2 regions of the Enterocloster bolteae genome follow, and region 1 is predicted to be linked to the other one. Evidence: predicted binding sites of a transcription regulator. Region 1 holds the regulator's gene; the other holds the start of a gene.
What was found. Region 1 encodes NrdR, which represses ribonucleotide reductase genes. Its sites were predicted from a motif close to CACAANATNTTGTG; they were not measured.
Positions count from the first base shown of each region.

Region 2: the regulator NrdR is predicted to act here: its motif matches at 1,787-1,800, upstream of nrdD (anaerobic ribonucleoside-triphosphate reductase).

Region 1 is NZ_CP022464.2:2,557,783-2,567,579, reverse strand. Features, by position in the region: gene CGC65_RS12035 (DEAD/DEAH box helicase) at 1-676, opposite strand, end outside; gene argS (arginine--tRNA ligase) at 760-2,547, opposite strand; gene efp (elongation factor P) at 2,670-3,227, opposite strand; gene aroE (shikimate dehydrogenase) at 3,360-4,769, opposite strand; gene CGC65_RS12015 (YqeG family HAD IIIA-type phosphatase) at 4,779-5,297, opposite strand; gene nrdR (transcriptional regulator NrdR) at 5,334-5,786, opposite strand; gene aroD (type I 3-dehydroquinate dehydratase) at 5,969-6,727, shown strand; gene CGC65_RS12000 (YlmC/YmxH family sporulation protein) at 6,961-7,221, opposite strand; gene CGC65_RS11995 (DUF4190 domain-containing protein) at 7,375-8,175, opposite strand; gene CGC65_RS11990 (MetQ/NlpA family ABC transporter substrate-binding protein) at 8,372-9,295, opposite strand; gene CGC65_RS11985 (methionine ABC transporter permease) at 9,550-9,797, opposite strand, start outside.
Region 2 is NZ_CP022464.2:1,450,754-1,460,550, reverse strand. Features, by position in the region: gene nrdD (anaerobic ribonucleoside-triphosphate reductase) at 1-1,661, opposite strand, end outside; gene CGC65_RS06835 (LacI family DNA-binding transcriptional regulator) at 1,947-2,984, opposite strand; gene CGC65_RS06830 (PTS transporter subunit IIBC) at 3,346-5,586, shown strand; gene CGC65_RS06825 (endonuclease/exonuclease/phosphatase family protein) at 5,653-6,525, shown strand; gene malQ (4-alpha-glucanotransferase) at 6,413-8,059, shown strand; gene CGC65_RS06815 (N-acetylmuramoyl-L-alanine amidase) at 8,149-8,931, opposite strand; gene CGC65_RS06810 (Lrp/AsnC family transcriptional regulator) at 9,007-9,447, opposite strand; gene CGC65_RS06805 (LL-diaminopimelate aminotransferase) at 9,481-9,797, opposite strand, start outside.

The DNA.
Region 1 (9,797 bases):
CCTCCATATCCATCATGACCCGGTTCCCGCCGGGAAGCTGGACCTTTGCGGTCCGGCCAGACATTATTTCAAAAAACTGATCCCGGTTCATACGGTTAAGGGTCAGGCTGCGGACCGCTTTCTGGTTTTGAACCCCTCCCATAAGCAGGGCCAGCAATTCCCTGCTGCTGTCTGTAAAAGCCGATTTGTGGTGATGAAAGGACAGGTCCTTTCCATAGGCCACATGGGCACCATTTTCAACGGCCTCCTTAAAGGCCCTCAAATCGCGCACAGCATAAAAACGGGTAATTCCCACCTCAAACTCCAGACGCGTGTCCTTACCGTCCAGAATCAGCACCGGCTCCAGCCTTACCTGAGCGTCCACCTCCTCTGCCAGAATCAGGGCCACCTCCCGGTTGGTGTATTCCCGAATCATGGTGTGAACCTGGGAGGATGTATGAACCGTTGGTTTGGACGCTTCCTCCCTCTGCTGATTATAATACGCAAAAAGGGCCTCCCCATGGGCGCACATTCCCCTGTAAGAATTCCCTTTGCTGCAGGAACAGGAGTAATCCCTTACTCTTCCGCTTCCCAGATATATGTTTACCTCAAATGTTTCCCCCTGGTCTTCAACCAGGCCTTTCACACCAGCCTCCCCCTTCCAGAAGCTGCTGGTGTTCATCCTGACAATCTTCATCTGCTTCATGCATCCTTTCAGCGGGATTCCTGATACCCCTGCCCCAAGGCAGGACCTATCAGCATCCCAGGACATCCCCGCGGTTACATGCGCTCCGGAGCCTCGATTCCCAACAGTCCGATGCAGGCCTCCAGCACCCGTCTGGTAAGGGAAATCAGCCCGATATAGCTCTCTTTCCTGGCCTCATCCTCCTCTGCCAGAATCTTGGTGTCGTGATAAAAGCTGTTAAAAGCATTGGCCAGCTCATAAATATACTGGCATATCTTATGAGGCGCTGTCTCCGCAAAGCTGTTTTCCAGAACCTCATTATATCTGGCCAGCATAAGCATCAGGGCCTTCTCCGAACTTCCGGCGCAGGCAAGAATCTTCTTTTCAACGGCATCCTGGCTTACCTGGCCTCCATTCTCCCTGTATTTGGCGATAATGGACTTGATTCTCACAATGGTATAGAGGATATATGGACCTGTATTACCCTCAAAGGAGGTAAAACGTTCAATATCAAAGACATAATCCTTGGCAGCCTGGTTGGACAGATCACCGTACTTCAGGGCAGCCAGACCTACCACAGCTGCCGTACTCCTGGCCTCATCCTCTGATACGGTCCTGTTCTCCATAATTCTCTGGTATACCGCCTCATTGATCTCCTCAATCAGCTTTTCCAGACGCATGACTCCGCCCTCACGTGTCTTAAATGGCTTTCCGTCCTTTCCGTTCATGGTGCCGAAGCCCAGGAAAATCATGGGGGTATCTTCCTTCACAATACCTGCCTTCTTAGCCACCCTGAATACCTGCTCAAAGTGCATTCCCTGGCGTTTATCCACCACGTAAATATAGCGGTCCGGCTTAAAATCCTGTTCCCGTTCCACAATGGTTGCCAAATCGGATGTGGCATAAAGAGAAGCTCCGTCTGACTTACGGACCAGGCAGGGCGGAATCTCTTTGGTGTCCGTATCCTGAGCCACATCCACCACCAGAGCGCCCTGGCTCTCATGGGCCAGCCCCTTATCCACCAGCATCTGAATCATGTCCCCGATGTAGGGTTCCGCGTCGCTTTCGCCCTTCCACAAATCGAATTCCACGTTCAGATTTGCATAATTCTTCTTAAGATCAGCCACAGAGACAGCCATGATATGCTGCCAGATTGCCCGGTATGGGGCATATCCTCTCTGGAGCTTCAGGGTCGCCTGATGAGCCCTCTCCTTAAACACCTCATCTGCCTTGGACTTGGCGCTGGCCGCAGGATATATCTCCTCCAGTTCGCTGATGGTAAAGGGCGCCTCCTGTGGAAATGGTCCCTCAAAGGATTCGTCAAAATACACCAGCTCCGGCTTCCTGTCCCTGAGTTCCTCAATGATAAGGCCCATCTGCAGTCCCCAGTCCCCCAGGTGCACATCACCAATCATATGGTGGCCCAGGAAACGGCCCATACGCTTTATGCTCTCCCCGATAATAGCTGCCCGCAGATGGCCCACATGGAGAGGCTTTGCCACATTGGCCCCGCCGTAATCCACAATAACAGTCTCCGGCTTCTCAGGTGCTTCCAGCCCCAGCTTATCTGACTGAGCCATAAAACCCGTATACTCTGCCAAGAACGCCTCTGACAGCTTCAGGTTGATGAATCCCGGCATTACAGCCTCCGCCTCGGAAAAAACAGGGTGGGAGCCGCCTGAGACCAGATGTTCCACCACCTGGTTCGCTATATCAATGGGCTTCTTCTTATATACCTTAGCCGCTGCCATGGCACCGTTGCACTGGTACTCACACAGGTCGGGACGGTTTGACAAAACCACCTTTGCGAATGAATCCTCATATCCGCTGGCTGTAAATGCCTGCTTTAATTCCCGCTCCATCATATCCAGAATCTTATTCACAATGTATACTCTCCTTTACTGTGACAATAGGTCTTTCCTTTTCCCGGAAAGTTAAAAACTGCCCCGGCAAATACCGGAGCAATTCTTACAAACCGCCTCCCAGGGCGTATCTGACAGTTGTATTATACACGTGACAGATATTCGCCGGTTCTGGTGTCAATCTTAATCTTATCGCCGATTTCAACAAATAACGGTACGTATACGGTTGCACCTGTCTCTACGGTTGCCGGCTTGTTGGCACCGGTTGCGGTATCACCCTTGAAACCTGGCTCTGTCTCTGTAATCTCCAGCTCAACAAACAGCGGAGGCTCTACGGAGAATACATTGCCATTGTAAGAGCAGACCTTACATACTTCGTTCTCCTTCACAAACTTCAGGGCATCGCCGATGATGTCCTGGTTCAGGGCTACCTGATCATAGGTCTCCTGGTTCATAAAGTTATATAATTCGCCGTCAGCATACAGATACTGCATGTCCACTCTGTCAATCCTGGCCTGAGGGAACTTCTCTGTAGGACGGAAAGTGCGCTCTACCACGCCGCCGTTGATTACATTTTTTAATTTTGTACGCACGAAAGCTGCGCCCTTGCCTGGCTTAACATGCTGGAATTCCATAATCTGGACAACCTGTCCGTCAATCTCCAGTGTAATGCCATTCCTAAAATCACCTGCTGATATCATAAAGATATTCCTCCTTGAGTTCGTTCATGACGCTTGCCTAAGCGCCCCATAAGTCATTAATCTTTTATATTCTATACTATGTAGGGAGCATTTTCAAGTTCTTTTTTAACGGCAGTATAAATTTCTCCCTTTTTAGCAAGTTTTATCCGCTGCCCTGCGGTAAATCTCTTCCACGATATCATCCACGTCCCGTCCGTTCACATCCACAATGATATGAGAAGCTTCCAGGTAATGGGGTTTTCTCGACTCCAGAAGGCTGACGATACGTCCCATCACATCACCGCCGTGAAGCATGGGGCGGTCCGACACATCGGATCCGATTCGTTCCATGACGGTTTCCGGCAGGACATCCAGATATACCACGGTTCCCAGCTGTTTGAGAAGCGCCCTGTTTTCCTCCCTGAGAGGCAGTCCGCCGCCCACGGAAATCACTGATCTGCCTCCCTGCTCCAGCAGCTTCTCCAGTACGCCTGTCTCCAGGCGCCGGAAGGCTTCCTCTCCCTGGGTGGCAAATATGTCGGATATGGCCATACCGGCGGCCGCTTCAATCTCCTTGTCCGTATCAATTATGGGCATCTGGTAGCGTGCTGCGAAATGCTCTCCCACACGGGACTTTCCAGCACCCATGAAGCCAATGAGAATCAGGTTATCTCCCCTGCCCTCCCCTGCCTGTTTCTTTTGCAGGTAATTTTCAATCATCTGCTTTGCCAGCTCTATGGTCCCACTGTCCACCCTGACCTGTGGATTCCAAAGTTCATAGGCAATCACACCCTGATATAAAAGCATGTCCAGGCCGTTCACCGCCCTTCCCCCTGCTTCCTGCACCATTTTCATAAACCTGGTCCTGGCGGGAGTATAGACAATGTCCACACCCGTATGAATCATCTCATAAAACCGGGGATTATCAATAATAACATCCTCCACATGGGGATGCATGCCCACGCTGGTGGACTGTACAGCCAGATAACCGCCCTTTCTGGCAGGAAGATTCCTGTATCCCTCCAGGGGCAGGGCCTCCGCCAGACCTCTGCCGGTCAGTATGTTGATATAGCCGGCCAGCTCCCTGGCCCTGGCTTCATTCCGGTTGAGGATGTGGATTTTTGCAGCCCCGCCCTTTGCCAGCACATAGGCTGCTGCCTTGGCCGCGCCTCCGGCCCCAATGAGTAAACAGTGTTCTCCTTCTGTCCGGATACCGGCTTCCGCAAAAGCCCGCTTAAGGCCTGCGCCGTCCGTATTATAGCCCTTATACCCCGCTTCTGTCCTGACCAGTGTATTGACCGCCCCGATGGCCCTGGCATCCTCATCCAGTTCAGACAGAAATTCCATTACCCGCTGTTTATGGGGAACCGTTACGTTCATCCCCAGTATATTCAGGGCATAAGCCCCTTTTACTGCGTCCCCCACCCGGTCCTCCTCCACCTTAAAAGGAACGTAGGCTAAATTCACCCCTGTTCTCTGCGCAAAGAAATTATGCATCATGGGTGACATGGAATGTTCCACCGGATTTGCAATCAGCCCGCATACTCTTGTCTTTCCGTCCATTGTCTCACTTTACTCCCTGTATTGGTTTATATCTCTGGCGTGTTTTTTATAAAAATACAGCACCGGCTTTTCCAGGTAACGCTTCATCACAATCTGTATTTCCTCCCTGGGATTCATGGGCCTTACCAGGATACTGTAGAGGCCGGCCCTGTTGGCACCGTACACATCTGTAAACAGCTGGTCCCCCACAAAGAGAGTATGTTCCCTGTCAGTCCCCATAAGCTCCATGGCCTTCTCATATCCTTTGACTCCCGGCTTGCCTGCCTTATGGATATAGCAGGAACCCACAAAATCCGCAAAGGGCTTTACCCTGGGTTCCTTATTGTTGGATAAAAGGCATGTCTTCATTCCCATGGCGCGAAGCCGCTCAAAGAGTTCCACTGCCTGTCCGTCTGCCGGCGCGTCATGGGGCACCAGGGTATTATCAATGTCAAAAATCACGCCCTGCATTCCCTGTGCATGATAATAGTCAAAAGGTATCACATAAGTTGAAACCTCGTAACGGCGGGGATAAAACATTTCCAGCATGTTTATAAGTATTCCTTCCAATCTATTTTAGCAATTCTATTTTTTCAGTAATTTTCCAATCTCGTCTATAAACGTATTCATATCCTTAAATTCCCGGTAAACAGAAGCGAAACGCACATACGCCACCTCGTCCAGGTCCTTAAGCTTTCCCATCACCAGCTCTCCGATGGCGGAGGTGGGCACTTCCTTTTCCTCCATGTTAAAAATCTGGTTTTCAATCTCATCAATCATGGAATTAATCTGCTGGGGTGATACCGGCCGTTTATGGCAGGAGTGAATGATTCCTGCTTCAATCTTGGAACGGTCATATGTCTCCCGGGAATTATCCTTCTTTATTACCATTAACGGCATGGTTTCCAGCTTCTCGTAGGTGGTAAAGCGCTTACCGCAGCGCTCGCACTGGCGGCGCCTGCGTATGGAGCTGTTGTCATCTGCCGGGCGGGAATCTATGACCTTGGTGTCTGCTTCATTACAATAGGGGCATTTCATCTGGGTTACCCATCCTTTCTTTTTTCACGTATCGCCTTAAACGCTTCATATATTTTAACCGAAGAAAGTATGGATAGCAAGGACTTTGTTCTTTTTTCATTACAGTATGGACGAAATCCCCTCCCCGCTTTATAATGAATCCAGACAAATCCAAAAAGATTACAGGAAAGGTGCTCCTTATCATGAAAAATGTCATCATAAAACAAACAATACTTGGGCGGGGAATGCCGAAAATATGCGCCCCGCTGGTGGAAAAGGATTATGAATCCCTGATTCACCAGGCTGCCTCCTTCACGGAGCAGCCAGTGGATATAGCTGAATGGAGAGCGGACTGGTTTGATTCCATACTGGAGCCAGACACCCTGGACCAGGTCCTTCCCGGCCTGGAGTCTGCCCTGAAAGACATTCCCCTGCTCTTTACCTTCCGTACCCAACGGGAGGGCGGTCATCTGTCCGCTCCCCTGCCGGCGTACCGCTCCCTGGCAGAACACGCCATCTGCTCCGGCCATGTACATCTGGTGGATTTGGAGCTTTTCTCGGGGGACGATATGATACGTGAGACAATAGACCTGGCCCACAGACACCAGGTAAGCGTCATACTGTCCAACCATGATTTCGCAGCCACCCCCAAAGAGGAGGAGATTCTCCGCCGCCTGCATCATATGGAGGACCTGGGGGCAGACATAGCCAAGATTGCGGTGATGCCCCAGTCAGCCGGCGATGTGCTGACCCTCCTGTCCGCCACCCACAAGGCCAGCCAGTCCCTGTCCTGTCCGCTCATCACCATGTCCATGAAAGGCACCGGGCTCATAAGCCGTCTGTCAGGGGAGGTGTTCGGCTCCTGCCTGACCTTTGGCTCTGTAAAGGAAGCCTCTGCACCGGGCCAGATTGAAGTGGGGAAGCTGAAGGAGTTCCTGACAGCCATCCACCAAAACCTGTGACTATTTTATGGTACCCCTTCACAGATTTTTCACATTTCCACCATAAAACCTTCACAATTCGTTTGTATAGTTAGATTTGTAAAAAGCAAATGCTTTTCATACAACTTTTTCTCACAAACCGGCCGGCAGGGGAAGCCCTGGCGGCCACTCCTCTGCCCTGAGGGGCTGAAAAAAGCGCGAATCCCCCTGGAATCCGCGCTGCATGTTTCCTTTCGGCCGCTGTATGTTTCCATTCAGCATTTAATGCTTTCCGTCACATCTTTTTCTTTAATGTCCACCAATATGATATCATTTCCCACCTGGCAGATATCGCAGAATGGTATCACATATTCCTTCTCCCGGCCCAAAAAACCGCATATACAGCCCGGCCCAGGCACAATCAGGGCCAGCAGACAGCCCGTTTCCATGTCGAAATCCACATCTCCCACAAATCCAAGGCGCTTGCAGGTCTTTACATTAATCACTTCTTTTTGTTTCAGGTCGTAAATCCTCACGTCCACAGCCTCCCGGCCTCTCTTGCTACTTACTATATGCCGGATACTGTCCGATTAAAACCTGATTTTTGAAAATACCGGCTGTCCGCGGTTACGCGGATAGCAGCCATTCTGCAGGGCGGTACCCGGCAGATGTTACTGATAGCCGCTGTTTCAGTTCAGTTCCGGTATGACAGCCAACACCTCAATCACAACAAAAAAGATGATAATAAGCACAGTGACAGCAACACCGATAATAGAGAGTATCAGTCCGGCCTTTGCCTGGCTGTCCATTCTGTCTCCTCTTTTTGACATAATGGCAAATATGATGCCCAGCACGCCGAACACGACACCGAACAGCATGCAGCAGCAGATACTGCACAGGGAAAGAATTCCCATAACCAGAGAAGCCGTAGCCATATTGTTCTTTTCCTGATACGCAGGCTGGTAAGACTGGTATTGGGTCTGATACTGGGTCTGGTATTGGGGCTGACATTGGCCGTTTCCGCCCGGCTGACTGCCTCCTCTTTCCCGGCGGCTGTCATTTTGGCTGAAATCGCCGCCCTGGCCGGTCCCCGGCTGACCCTGATTTATTCCGGGCTGACCCTGATTTGCCCCCGGCTGGCCCTGACCATAAGAAGCCGGAGCTGGCTTATATACCGGCTGGCTGTCATTTCCGCTGACGCCATTTTCCTTTCCTGCGTCATACGATGCCCCGGATGGGGTTGGTTCCCAGGGACTTCCCAGATAGGGTTTATCCCCGGTTTCGCTCCACCTGTCCTCCTGTAAGGGTGCGTCCACAGGACTGCTCCATCCATCGGAACCGTCCTGTCCGGCAGATGTCTGTCCGGAGTCCTCCTCTGTCACCTCTCTGGCCGGCTGTTCCGCCACAATCACTGGTTCCCTGTTACCTGTATGATAATCCGTCCCCTGGCCTTCCCCGGTACCGTATCTGTTTCCGTTTTCATTTTCCATGGATTATCTCCTCTCTCAAGCCCATACGGCCGCGTTCATGTGCCCAGATACAGGGCACACGTTTGGAAAAGTATAACATATTTTGTAAAATAAAACAATCCGCCAGGGTATATCCCCGGCGGACAGCCTCTTACAATTTTATGAATAACTGCATTCTCTCCTTAGGAGTATGCTTGAAAACGCCTTAAAATATGCTTTAGAACAGCGGCACCACTGCGCCTTCATAAGTTTCCTCCATGAACTGCTTTACCTCAGGGCTGGTCAATGCTTCCACCAGGGCCTTGGTTGCATCGCTGGACTCCTCTCCCTCTCTCACTGCCACCACGTTGCCGTAGGTGGTTGCTGCCAGTGACTGGGAATCCTCAGTAGCCAGGGCATCGCTGACTTTAAGCCCTGCTTCAATTGCATAGTTGCCGTTGATAACCGCAATATCGCCGTCAGAAATGGAACGCGGAAGCTGAGCTGCCTCTAACTCTACGATATCCAGGTTCTTGGTATTCTCCACGATATCATTCTTAGTAGCCTCCAGGCCAACGCCGTCTTTCAGCTTAATCAGCCCCTGCGCTTCCAGCAGAAGAAGAGCTCTTGCCTCATTGCTCACATCGTTTGGCACCAGTACGGTTGCCTTGTCAGGAAGCTCTTCCAGGGATGCTGTCTTGCCTGCATAAATGCCGAATGGCTCATAGTGGATGGCGCCTGCGCTGACCAGCTTTGTTCCGTTCTGCGCATTAAAGGAATCCAGATATGGCTTGTGCTGAAAATAGTTTGCATCCAGATCTCCTGAATCCAGTGCATTGTTGGGCTGCACATAATCCGTATATTCCACAATCTTCAGCTCATAGCCCTTGGATGCCAGAACCTCTTTCGCTGCATTGAGGATTTCCGCATGCGGCGCCGGGCTTGCTCCTACCACGATTTCCTTCAGTTCTGCACTGGCCTGGGTGGTCTCCGCCTCTGCCGCCGTGGTCTCCTCTTCCTTGGAATCAGCAGCCTGAGTCCCGGCAGTTGCTGCCGTTGTATCTGCCGCCGCAGTCTCCTTTGGGCTGCCGGAGCATGCGCTGAGCGCTCCTGATACCAATACTGCAGCCAGTACGGCTGTGCCTAAGATGTTTTTCTTCATAATTGTGTCCTCCTCGCGTTGGGGCTCTGCCCCTGTTATTTTGCGCCATGATACGGCATTTATCATCAGCCCAGGCTGCACGTCCTTCCTCATATGCAGGTCATATACGTTATCCGTTCCTTGTCAGGAAACCGGACAGCCTCGGCAGATTCACATACAACTTTGTATCACGGGACTCTCTTCCTGGATTCTGTTACTGGATTCCCTGGATTCTGTTCCCGCACTCTCTTCCCGGATTGTGTTCCGGAATCTTTCTACCGGATTCTCTTATCACTCTTTCTGGACATGCGCATGGCGACCTCCTGGATCAGCTGCACAATAATGACCAGAAGCACTACGGTCACCATCATCATATCGGTCTGGTAACGGTGGTATCCGTAACGGATGGCGATATCTCCCAGTCCGCCTCCTCCTGTAAATCCTGCCATGGCAGAGTACCCGAGAATTGTGGTCACGGATATGGCCGCTCCCACCAACAGAGACGGCTTGGCCTCCGGCAGCA
Region 2 (9,797 bases), 1.1 Mb from region 1:
CCATAGATGCTGAACCCGATGTTAGTCTCATCCTTCCAGCGGTTGCAGGCCTTATTCATGTACTCCATGACCTCCAGGGCAAAGGGAGTAGTCTCCTGGTCGGTATGGGACTTTCCGGTCATGTACTTCACGCACTCATAGAGTCCCGCATATCCCAGGGAAATGGTGGAATAGCCTCCGTAAAGGAGCCTGTCAATGGTTTCGCCCTTCTTAAGCCTTGCCAGGGCGCCGTTCTGCCAGAGAATGGGCGCCGCATCGGACAGCGTGCCTCTCAGACGGTTGTGGCGGCACATCAGTGCCCGGTAGCAAAGATCCAGCCTCTCGTCAAAAATCTTCCAGAAAGCCTTCATGTCTCCGCCGGAGGACAGGGCCACATCCACCAGATTAATGGTCACCACTCCCTGGTTGAAACGGCCGTAGAATTTATAATTTCCATTTTCATCCTTCCAGGGGCTTAAGGCGCTGCGGCATCCCATGACAGGGAAGCAGTTACCTTCCTTTAATTCCATCATCTTCTTCTCGGAAATATAGTCGGGAACAAGGCGCTTGGCCGTACATTTGGCAGCCATCTCGGTCAGGTAATAATACTCGGTTCCCTCGTTGACATTGTCCTCCTCCAGCACATAAATCAGCTTGGGAAATGCCGGAGTAATCCACACGCCCGACTCATTCTTCACCCCCTGGTAGCGCTGCTTCAGAGTCTCCTCGATAATCATGGCCAGGTCCTTTTTCTCCCGCTCGTTCTTAGCCTCATTCAGGTACATGAACACGGTCAGGAAGGGGGCCTGTCCGTTGGTGGTCATCAGCGTGATGACCTGATACTGGATGGTCTGGACACCCTTGGTAACCTCCTTGCGGAGCCTGTTTTCCACCACTTCGTGTATGGCTTCCTCGGAAGGCATGCAGCCAAAGGTCTTAACCTCCTCCTGGACCTCCGCGTATATTTTCTTTCTGGATACGTCCACAAAGGGAGCCAGATGGGCCAGGCTGATGCTCTGCCCGCCATACTGGTTGCTGGCTACCTGGGCGATAATCTGAGTGGCGATATTGCAGGCCGTGGAAAAGCTGTGGGGCTTCTCAATCCTGGTCTCGCTGATAACCGTGCCGTTCTGCAGCATGTCCTCCAGGTTCACCAGATCGCAGTTGTGCATGTGCTGGGCAAAATAATCGGAGTCATGGAAATGGATGATGCCCTCCTTGTCAGCCTCCACGATGTCCTGGGGAAGGAGCATCCTCTTGGTCAGGTCCTTGCTGACCTCCCCGGCCATGTAATCCCTCTGCACACTGTTGACCGTTGGATTCTTGTTGGAATTCTCCTGCTTCACATCCTCATTATTGCACTCAATCAGGGACAGAATGCGGTTATCCGTTGTATTGGCCTTGCGTATAAGGGAGCGCTGATAGCGGTATCTCACATAATCCTTTGCAAGCTCAAATGCGCCTGTAGACATGATCTGGTTCTCCACCATATCCTGGATCTCCTCAACGGACACAGCCCTGTTAAGCTTTACACACTTGTACTCCACATAATCCGCAATGTCCTTAATCTGCTCCAGACTCAGCTTGTTTTTTCCGGCAGCCGTATTGGCCTTTGCCACAGCCACCACGATCTTATTGTTGTCAAAATCCTCTTCCGCGCCATTCCTCTTAATAATCTTCATCGTCACTACACTCCTTTTATCCTAATGCTCTCCCTCGCTGCCTGTCTTCAGGTAAACGGTTTAAAGGCATCTTATCACAGAATACTGGAAAAATCTGTTGCTTGTGCAACAGTATAAGATTTTACCACTAAATGTTGTGTTTTTCAAGAGGAAGTATACGATAAGATGTATTTCAGAAAAATAAGACAATTGGCTGAAATCCCGGCCGAACCTGGTGATATGTCTGACAGCAAAAAGGCGCCCAGGCAGTCACCTGCCTGGGATGTATTATACTGTTCCAGTATCTCAATCACCGCAGAACCCTCCGGCTCCCGCACAGCTCTCCCGCTCCACCATGTGGTGGGGAACAATGATTTTCGTTGCCACCAGCTCCGGATTTTCCACATGGCTTATCATCTGGGCGGCTGCCTCGATTCCCAGCTGGCAGGCATTCACATCCACGGATGTCAGGGGCGGAAAGGTGAGTCTGGCGAGAAGGGAATTGTTAAAGGACAGGATGGACACATCCCCCGGTATGGACAGCCCCAGACCAATACATGCCTTCTCCAGGGCCACTGCCAGTATGTCGTCGCTAACCAGTACGGCCGTGGGTCTGTCCTCCCTTGCGAACAGGGCCGCCAGGGCCTGGTCCTGCTCCTCCGGCACAGAAGGCACTTCCACGCACAGCTGGCCGTCAAAAGGAATCCCCCGCTCTGCCAGGGCCAGCATATACCCCATTTTCCTGTCGTGGTTATAAAGAAGAGAATGGTCCCCGGACAGGCAGGCAATCCTTACATGGCCCAGATTTAACAGGTACTCCGCCGCCTCCCTGCCCGCAAGCACATTGTCGTTATCCACATAGATGGTCTGGTTCACATTCCGGCACGCTTTTCCAATGAGCACATACAGCAGTCCCTCTTCATAGAGATAATCCAGAACCGGGTCCTGCTCCCTGGAGTAGAGCACGATAAATCCCTCTGCCAGGCCGGTTCTCGCCATGGTCTTTATGGCCTGGAGGATCTCATCCTCATTCTGTCCCGTAATCACGGTATTGATGTACTGCTTCTGGTTGCAGTACTGGCTGATTCCCCGTATCATCTCCAGGTAGAATGGATTCTGGTAAGCCTCCCACTCCGACGGGGGCAGAATGATTCCCACGGTGCGGGAATTCTGGGTCGCCAGACTGCTGGCCTGAAAATTCGGTTCATAGCCCAGCTTTGCCATGGCCTGCCTGACCTTTTCCTTGGTCTGGCGGCTGATAGAGGGATGGTCCTTGCAAGTACGGCTTACGGTGGATGGCGACACCCCTGCAAGGGCAGCCACGTCTTTGATTGTAACAGGCATAAACAGCCTCCTTAATATGCGTCTCATTTTCATCGTCACAGGGATATATATGAACCTATGGTCCGGATCCGCTCTCAGGCTCCTTCCACCAGTTCCATCACCGCAGTTCATACACGCCCTTCCTATATTGTAAAGTTTAATGCAATTTTTGTCAACTCGTTTGCGCTCTGTTTGCGCAATCTTCCCCTGACTTTTTGCATTCTGCTCCGGAAAAATTGCACAAATACCTGAGAGTATTTTTGTCCAAAACGTAGAAAACACAGGATTTTGAAAATATCTATTGCATTCTTCATGCAGCCAGACTATATTTAACGCAAGCGGTTGCACAAACAATGCAACAATTAAACTCAGGAGGTTACATATGAACAAGAACACTGACGGCTGTATTGGAATCAGGATTCTCTCCCCTTTAACCGGAACAGCGGTCCCTTTGGAGGAAGTGCCGGACCCTGTATTCTCACAGAAAATCATAGGAGACGGCGTTGCTATCCTGCCCCGGGACGGCAATCTGGTCAGTCCCATTGACGGGGAGGTGGTTTCCATAGCAGAGACCCTCCATGCCTATGGCCTGCGTTCCGAGGACGGCATCGAGGTCATGGTCCACTTCGGTCTGGAGACCGTGGCCTTAAAGGGAGAATGCTTCCAGTGCTGTGTAAAGATCGGAGATAAGGTGAAGGCCGGCAGCCTTCTGGCAAAGGCCGACTTAAAAGCCCTTGAAGAAAAACAGGTCAACACCATCACGCCTGTCCTTATCTGCGGCGGAATGGAAGGCCGTTCCATGAATGCCTTCACAGGTCCTGTAAAGGCAGGAGCAGATACTGTGATAACGGTTTTAGACCATTGCCCGCCGGACGCAGCCGAAGAAGCTGATGCAGCCTCCCCCCATAATCCGGACACTGCCCCAGCTGCAAATACGTCTTCCCCCGCAGACGCTGCGGACAGGAAAGCCGGAAAGCCCAAAAAATCCCTGATCAATTTTGACTTTCTCCAAAAGCTGGGCAAGGTCCTGATGACAGTCATTGCCGTCATGCCCGCAGCCGGACTGATGATCAGCGTAGGAAAGCTCATACAGATGGCCGGCGGGGATATGGGAGCTGTCCTTACAATCGGAAGCACCATGGAGACCATAGGCTGGGCCGTAATCAACAACCTGCACATCCTGTTTGCTGTTGCCATCGGCGGCTCCTGGGCAAAGGAACGGGCCGGCGGCGCTTTTGCGGCTGTCATTGCCTTTATCCTCATCAATGTTATTACCGGCGCTCTCTTTGGTGTCAGCAGCGCCGACTTAAACGACCCTGCCGCCGTGACCCGGACCCTGCTGGGCCAGGAAATCCTGGTAAACGGATACTTCACCTCGGTCCTGGGAGCTCCCGCGCTGAACATGGGCGTGTTCGTGGGCATTATATCAGGCTTTGCAGGAGGAGTTATTTACAATAAATATTACAATTACAGGAAGCTGCCGGACGCCCTGGCCTTCTTTAACGGAAAACGCTTTGTCCCCATGGTAGTCATCCTCTGGTCCGTCATCATCTCACTGGTGCTGGCCATTGTCTGGCCTGTGGTTCAGACCGGCATCAACTCCTTCGGCGTGTGGATTGCCAACTCCTCCTCCACCTCGCCTGTGCTGGCCCCCTTTATCTACGGAACCCTGGAAAGGCTTCTCCTTCCCTTCGGCCTGCACCATATGCTGACCATACCCATGAATTACACCTCCTTCGGAGGCACGTACACCATCCTCACGGGCGTCAACGCAGGTTCCCAGGTTTTTGGTCAGGATCCGCTGTGGCTGGCCTGGGCAACAGACCTTATCAACCTTAAGGACGCGGGAGACATGGCCGGGTACCAGAACCTGCTGGCCACCATCACCCCTGCCCGTTTCAAGGTAGGACAGATGATTGGCGCCACTGGCCTTCTTCTGGGCATTGCCCTGGCCATGTACCGCCGCGTGGACCCGGATAAGCGCCGCAATTACCGCTCCATGTTCATCTCCACTGTACTGGCCGTATTTCTCACAGGTGTCACAGAGCCTCTGGAATTCATGTTTATGTTCTGCGCCCTTCCGCTGTATCTGGTATACGCAGTGCTGCAGGGATGCGCTTTTGCCATGGCCGGCCTCATCCACCTCAGGCTTCATTCCTTTGGCAACCTGGAATTCCTGACGCGTGTTCCCATGTCCATCCGCGCAGGACTTGGCGGAGACCTGGTAAACTTCATCCTCTGTGTGGCTGTATTCTTTGCCGCAGGATACGCAATCGCCTATTTTATGATAGGAAGGTTCCATTTTGCCACCCCGGGCAGACTGGGCAACTACACCGACGACTCTGTCTCAGAGAACAGCCAGGGCCGGGCCGGTTTTGCATCATCCGGTGACAGCCAGGCCGGACGCATCATCTCCCTTCTGGGCGGCAGGGATAACATTGTCCTGGTGGACGCCTGCATGACCCGTCTGCGCGTCACGGTAAAGGACGTGGATAAGGTTGCCGGACTGCCCCAATGGAAGGCAGAGGGCGCCATGGGTCTGATTAAAAAGGACGGCGGCATCCAGGCCATCTACGGACCGAAAGCAGATGTGCTCAAATCCGATATCAATGATATACTGTAAACAGGCCGCTGCCATCCACCCACCGCAGCTGCCTTCTGTAACTGAAAACCACCGGAGGCAGGTAGTATGAAAATAATGACACTTAACACACACAGTCTGGCGGAGCCGGAATATGAATCCAAGCTCGCCGCCTTTGCCGGATCCCTTGTCCAAATCAAACCGGATATCATAGCCCTCCAGGAGGTCAACCAGTCCAGGAGCGCTCCGCCCGCAGCCTCCGGCTGGCTGCGGGAATCCGGCTATGTTCCCTGCTGTGCCAAAGACTTAAACACAGTCTCCCCCTGCGCCTCCCGGGCAGTCATACGCGCAGACAACCACGCCCTTAACCTGGCGTTGCTCCTGGCCCGGGCCGGTGTTTCCTACCAGTGGACCTGGACCCCGGCCAAGGTAGGATACGGGATATACGACGAGGGTCTGGCCGTCCTCAGCCGTTCCCCCATACTGGGGACCAGCCAGTTTTACATCACCGGCATCCGGGATTATGAAAACTGGAAAACCCGAAAAATACTTGGAATCAACACCCGGACAGAATACGGAAATGAATATTTTTACAGTGTCCACATGGGTTGGTGGAATGACAGCGAAGAACCCTTTGAGGGACAATGGAACCGCATAAGCAGCGGCCTGTCCCCCTTAGCAGAAGAACGTCTGTGGCTCATGGGGGATTTCAACTCACCGGCCCACATAACCGGCCAGGGACGGGACCTGATTCTGGCCTCAGGCTGGTTTGACGCATATGACCTGGCTGCTTCCAGGGATTCAGGCGTCACTGTGGCAAATGCCATTGACGGATGGCGGGAACAGGGAGAGATACCGGGAATGCGTATTGATTACATCTGGACCAGCCGCAGGGTGCCGGTTATTTCCTCCCGAACCATATACGACGGCACATCCTTTCCCGTTGTATCAGACCATTTTGGAATCATCACAGAATATTAAACAGGACAATGCCTGCAAAAAGGAGCATATAGATATGAAACGAGAAAGCGGAATCTTACTATCCATCACCAGCCTTCCCTCCAAATACGGAATCGGCTGCTTTTCAAAGGAGGCCTACGAATTCGTGGACCGTTTAAAGGAGGCCGGCCAGTCCTACTGGCAGATTCTCCCCCTGGGGCCCACCAGTTACGGGGATTCCCCCTACCAGTCCTTTTCCACCTTTGCAGGCAATCCCTATTTCATTAGTCTGGAGGACCTTATACAGGAAGGCGTCCTTACAGAGGAAGAATGCAGCCGGGCTGACTTCGGCAGCCGGCCGGATTTTGTGGACTATGCAAAGGTCTACGAAGAGCGGTACCCCCTGCTGAGAAAAGCCTATGAGAGGAGCAGCATAAGCCTGGACCCGGAGTTTCGGAAATTCAGGGATGAAAACAGATGGTGGCTGCAGGATTACGCCCTTTTCATGGCAGTAAAGGCCCGGTTCAAAGGAACTGCCTGGACCCGGTGGGCACAGGACATCCGCCTGCGCTGGCAGAACGCCCTGGATTACTACCGGAGGGAGCTATACTACGACATAGAATTCCATCAATACCTTCAGTTCAAATTCAGCCAGCAGTGGAAAAAACTAAAATCCTATGCCAATGCCAACGGAATCCGCATCATAGGGGACATTCCCATCTATGTGGCCATGGACAGCGCCGACACATGGGCCCATCCTGAACTCTTTGAGCTGGACCGGGACAATATACCGACCGCAGTTGCAGGCTGCCCTCCTGACGGCTTTTCCGCCACAGGACAGCTCTGGGGAAATCCCCTGTACCGCTGGGAATACCACCGCAGCACAGGCTATGAATGGTGGCTGGCCAGGCTGGCCTACTGCTATAAACTGTATGATGTGGTAAGGATTGACCATTTCCGCGGATTTGACCAGTACTACTCCATTCCGGCCGGCTCCGGCACTGCCGTCGGAGGCCATTGGGAGCAGGGACCGGGAATCGGCTTCTTCCACACCGTGCGCAGCGCCCTGGGAGAAAAGGAAATCATTGCCGAGGATCTGGGATACGTGACAGACTCCGTCAGGCAGCTTGTAAAGGACAGCGGATTCCCGGGCATGAAGGTACTGGAATTCGCCTTTGATTCCAGGGATTCCGGCTGCGCCAGCGATTATCTTCCCCATAACTACCCTGAAAACTGTGTGGCCTACACCGGCACCCATGACAATGAAACCATCAAAGGATGGTATGCCTCCATCACAGCCCAGGAACGGAAGCTGGCCAGGGATTATCTCTGTGACAGCTGTACCCCCGCCAGCCGTCTGCACATGTCCTTTATCAGCCTGATTATGCGCAGCCAGGCCAGAATGTGCATCATCCCCCTTCAGGATTATATGGGCCTGGACAATGACTGCCGCATCAACACCCCCTCCACTGTGGGCACCAACTGGAGATGGCGCCTTCTTCCCGGCCAGATGTCGGATCCGTTAGTGAAAACCATTTCCTCCGTCACACTGCGCTACGGGCGCTGGAACTGGTGATATGTAAAGCTGCCGCAGGCCAAATCCATGAGAATTTGGCCTGCGGCATTAACCTGTCTATATTTAGAAATTATTTACAATTAAATTCATCAGTATATGGCCCGTTCCCTCACCAGCACAGTGGGATATCCCATGTTTCTTAAGTTCCTCTCCATCTGTACCGCATAGTCCATATTGAGGAAAGCGCCAACCCTTACCTTGTACAGTCCGTCGTCGTAAACCAGGAAGGCCGGAAGGCCGCTGGCCTGGAGTTCATTCACCAGCCTGTCTGCCGGCATCCTGGTGCGGAAGGCTCCTACCTGGACCTGATAATATTCCGGTCTCTGCGCCTCCTGCTGCCGGATGGTTTCCAGCACACCGTCTGCTATGGCCTGGGCAATGGCATCAAAATTCTCATCAAAAAACCGGTTGTCATCCGGATTATCAATAAATCCCGCTTCCACCAGCACAGCAGGCATCTGTGTCTTTCGCAGCACGATAAGACCGGGGCGCTCCTGTACTCCCAGGTCCCTGAACCCTGTTTCCACCAGATTGCGCTGGATATTATCCGCCAGCATGGCCGGCACACCTGCATCCTCATACACCAGCGTCATGGCGCCGCTTGCAGTTCCCGGTACCGGGAATGCATTCCGGTGAATGGACACAAAATAATCGGCCCCTGACTGGTTTGCTATCCGGGCTTTCTCAAGAGGCGTGTCGTATACATCCGTGGTCCTTGTATATACCACATCCACCCCATTATTTTCCAATATCCGTCCTATGGCAAGAGCCAGCCGCAGGGTATCGTCTTTTTCCCGGCGCCCGTCGTACATGGCGCCCGGCTCTTCGCCGCCGTGGCCGGCATCAATTATGACTCTCTTAACATCTGTCATACCAGATTCTCCTTCATATATGACTCTACATTATACCATATGTGAAAGTAAGACAAATGTTGACTGAACCTGGAACTAAATTTCGTCCACATCCACTCCTCTGGGACCAACATGGGTGGAAAATACGATTTGTGTGCTTGTCCTGCCGAATTTCTGCAGCTGTCCTATGAACATATCCAGCTCCATGGTACTCTTAAAGGCTACCTTTAACAGCATGGAAAATCCTCCGGTGACACAGCTGCACTCCAGTATATGGGGCACCTCCCGGGCATAGGCATAGAACTGCTCCTTGTCCTCGGGTATCACCTCCAGGTTAATGTATGCCAGTATGTGATACCCCAGCTTCACCGGGTCCACAGAGGCATGGTAGCCTGTTATGATACCCTCCTTTTCCAGGCGTTCAATCCTGGCTGATACCGCCGGAGAGGATAGAAACGTATTCTCTGCGATGGTCTTTAGGGAAACCCTTGCATTGTCCTGTAAAAGCTTTAGTATCTTGCGGTCAATCTCATCCATATTACCCTTTTCCTCCCTGTTCTCCTGCCCCTGTTACCTCCTGAGGGCCTTTATCCGTTTTACAGCCTCCACCGTATTCTCGTAGGTTCCAAAGGCCGTCAGGCGGAAATAACCCTCGCCGCTGGGCCCGAAGCCGCTTCCCGGTGTTCCCACCACATTGGCCTGTTCCAGAAGATAGTCAAAAAACTCCCAGCTGTCCATCCCGTCCTCCACCTTAAGCCAGATGTAGGGCGAATTGATTCCCCCAAATACAGTGTAGCCCGCCTCCTTAAGCCCTTCATAGATAACCATGGCATTCCTCTTATAATACGCCACCTGCTCCATGACCTGCCGGCTGCCCTCTTCGGAAT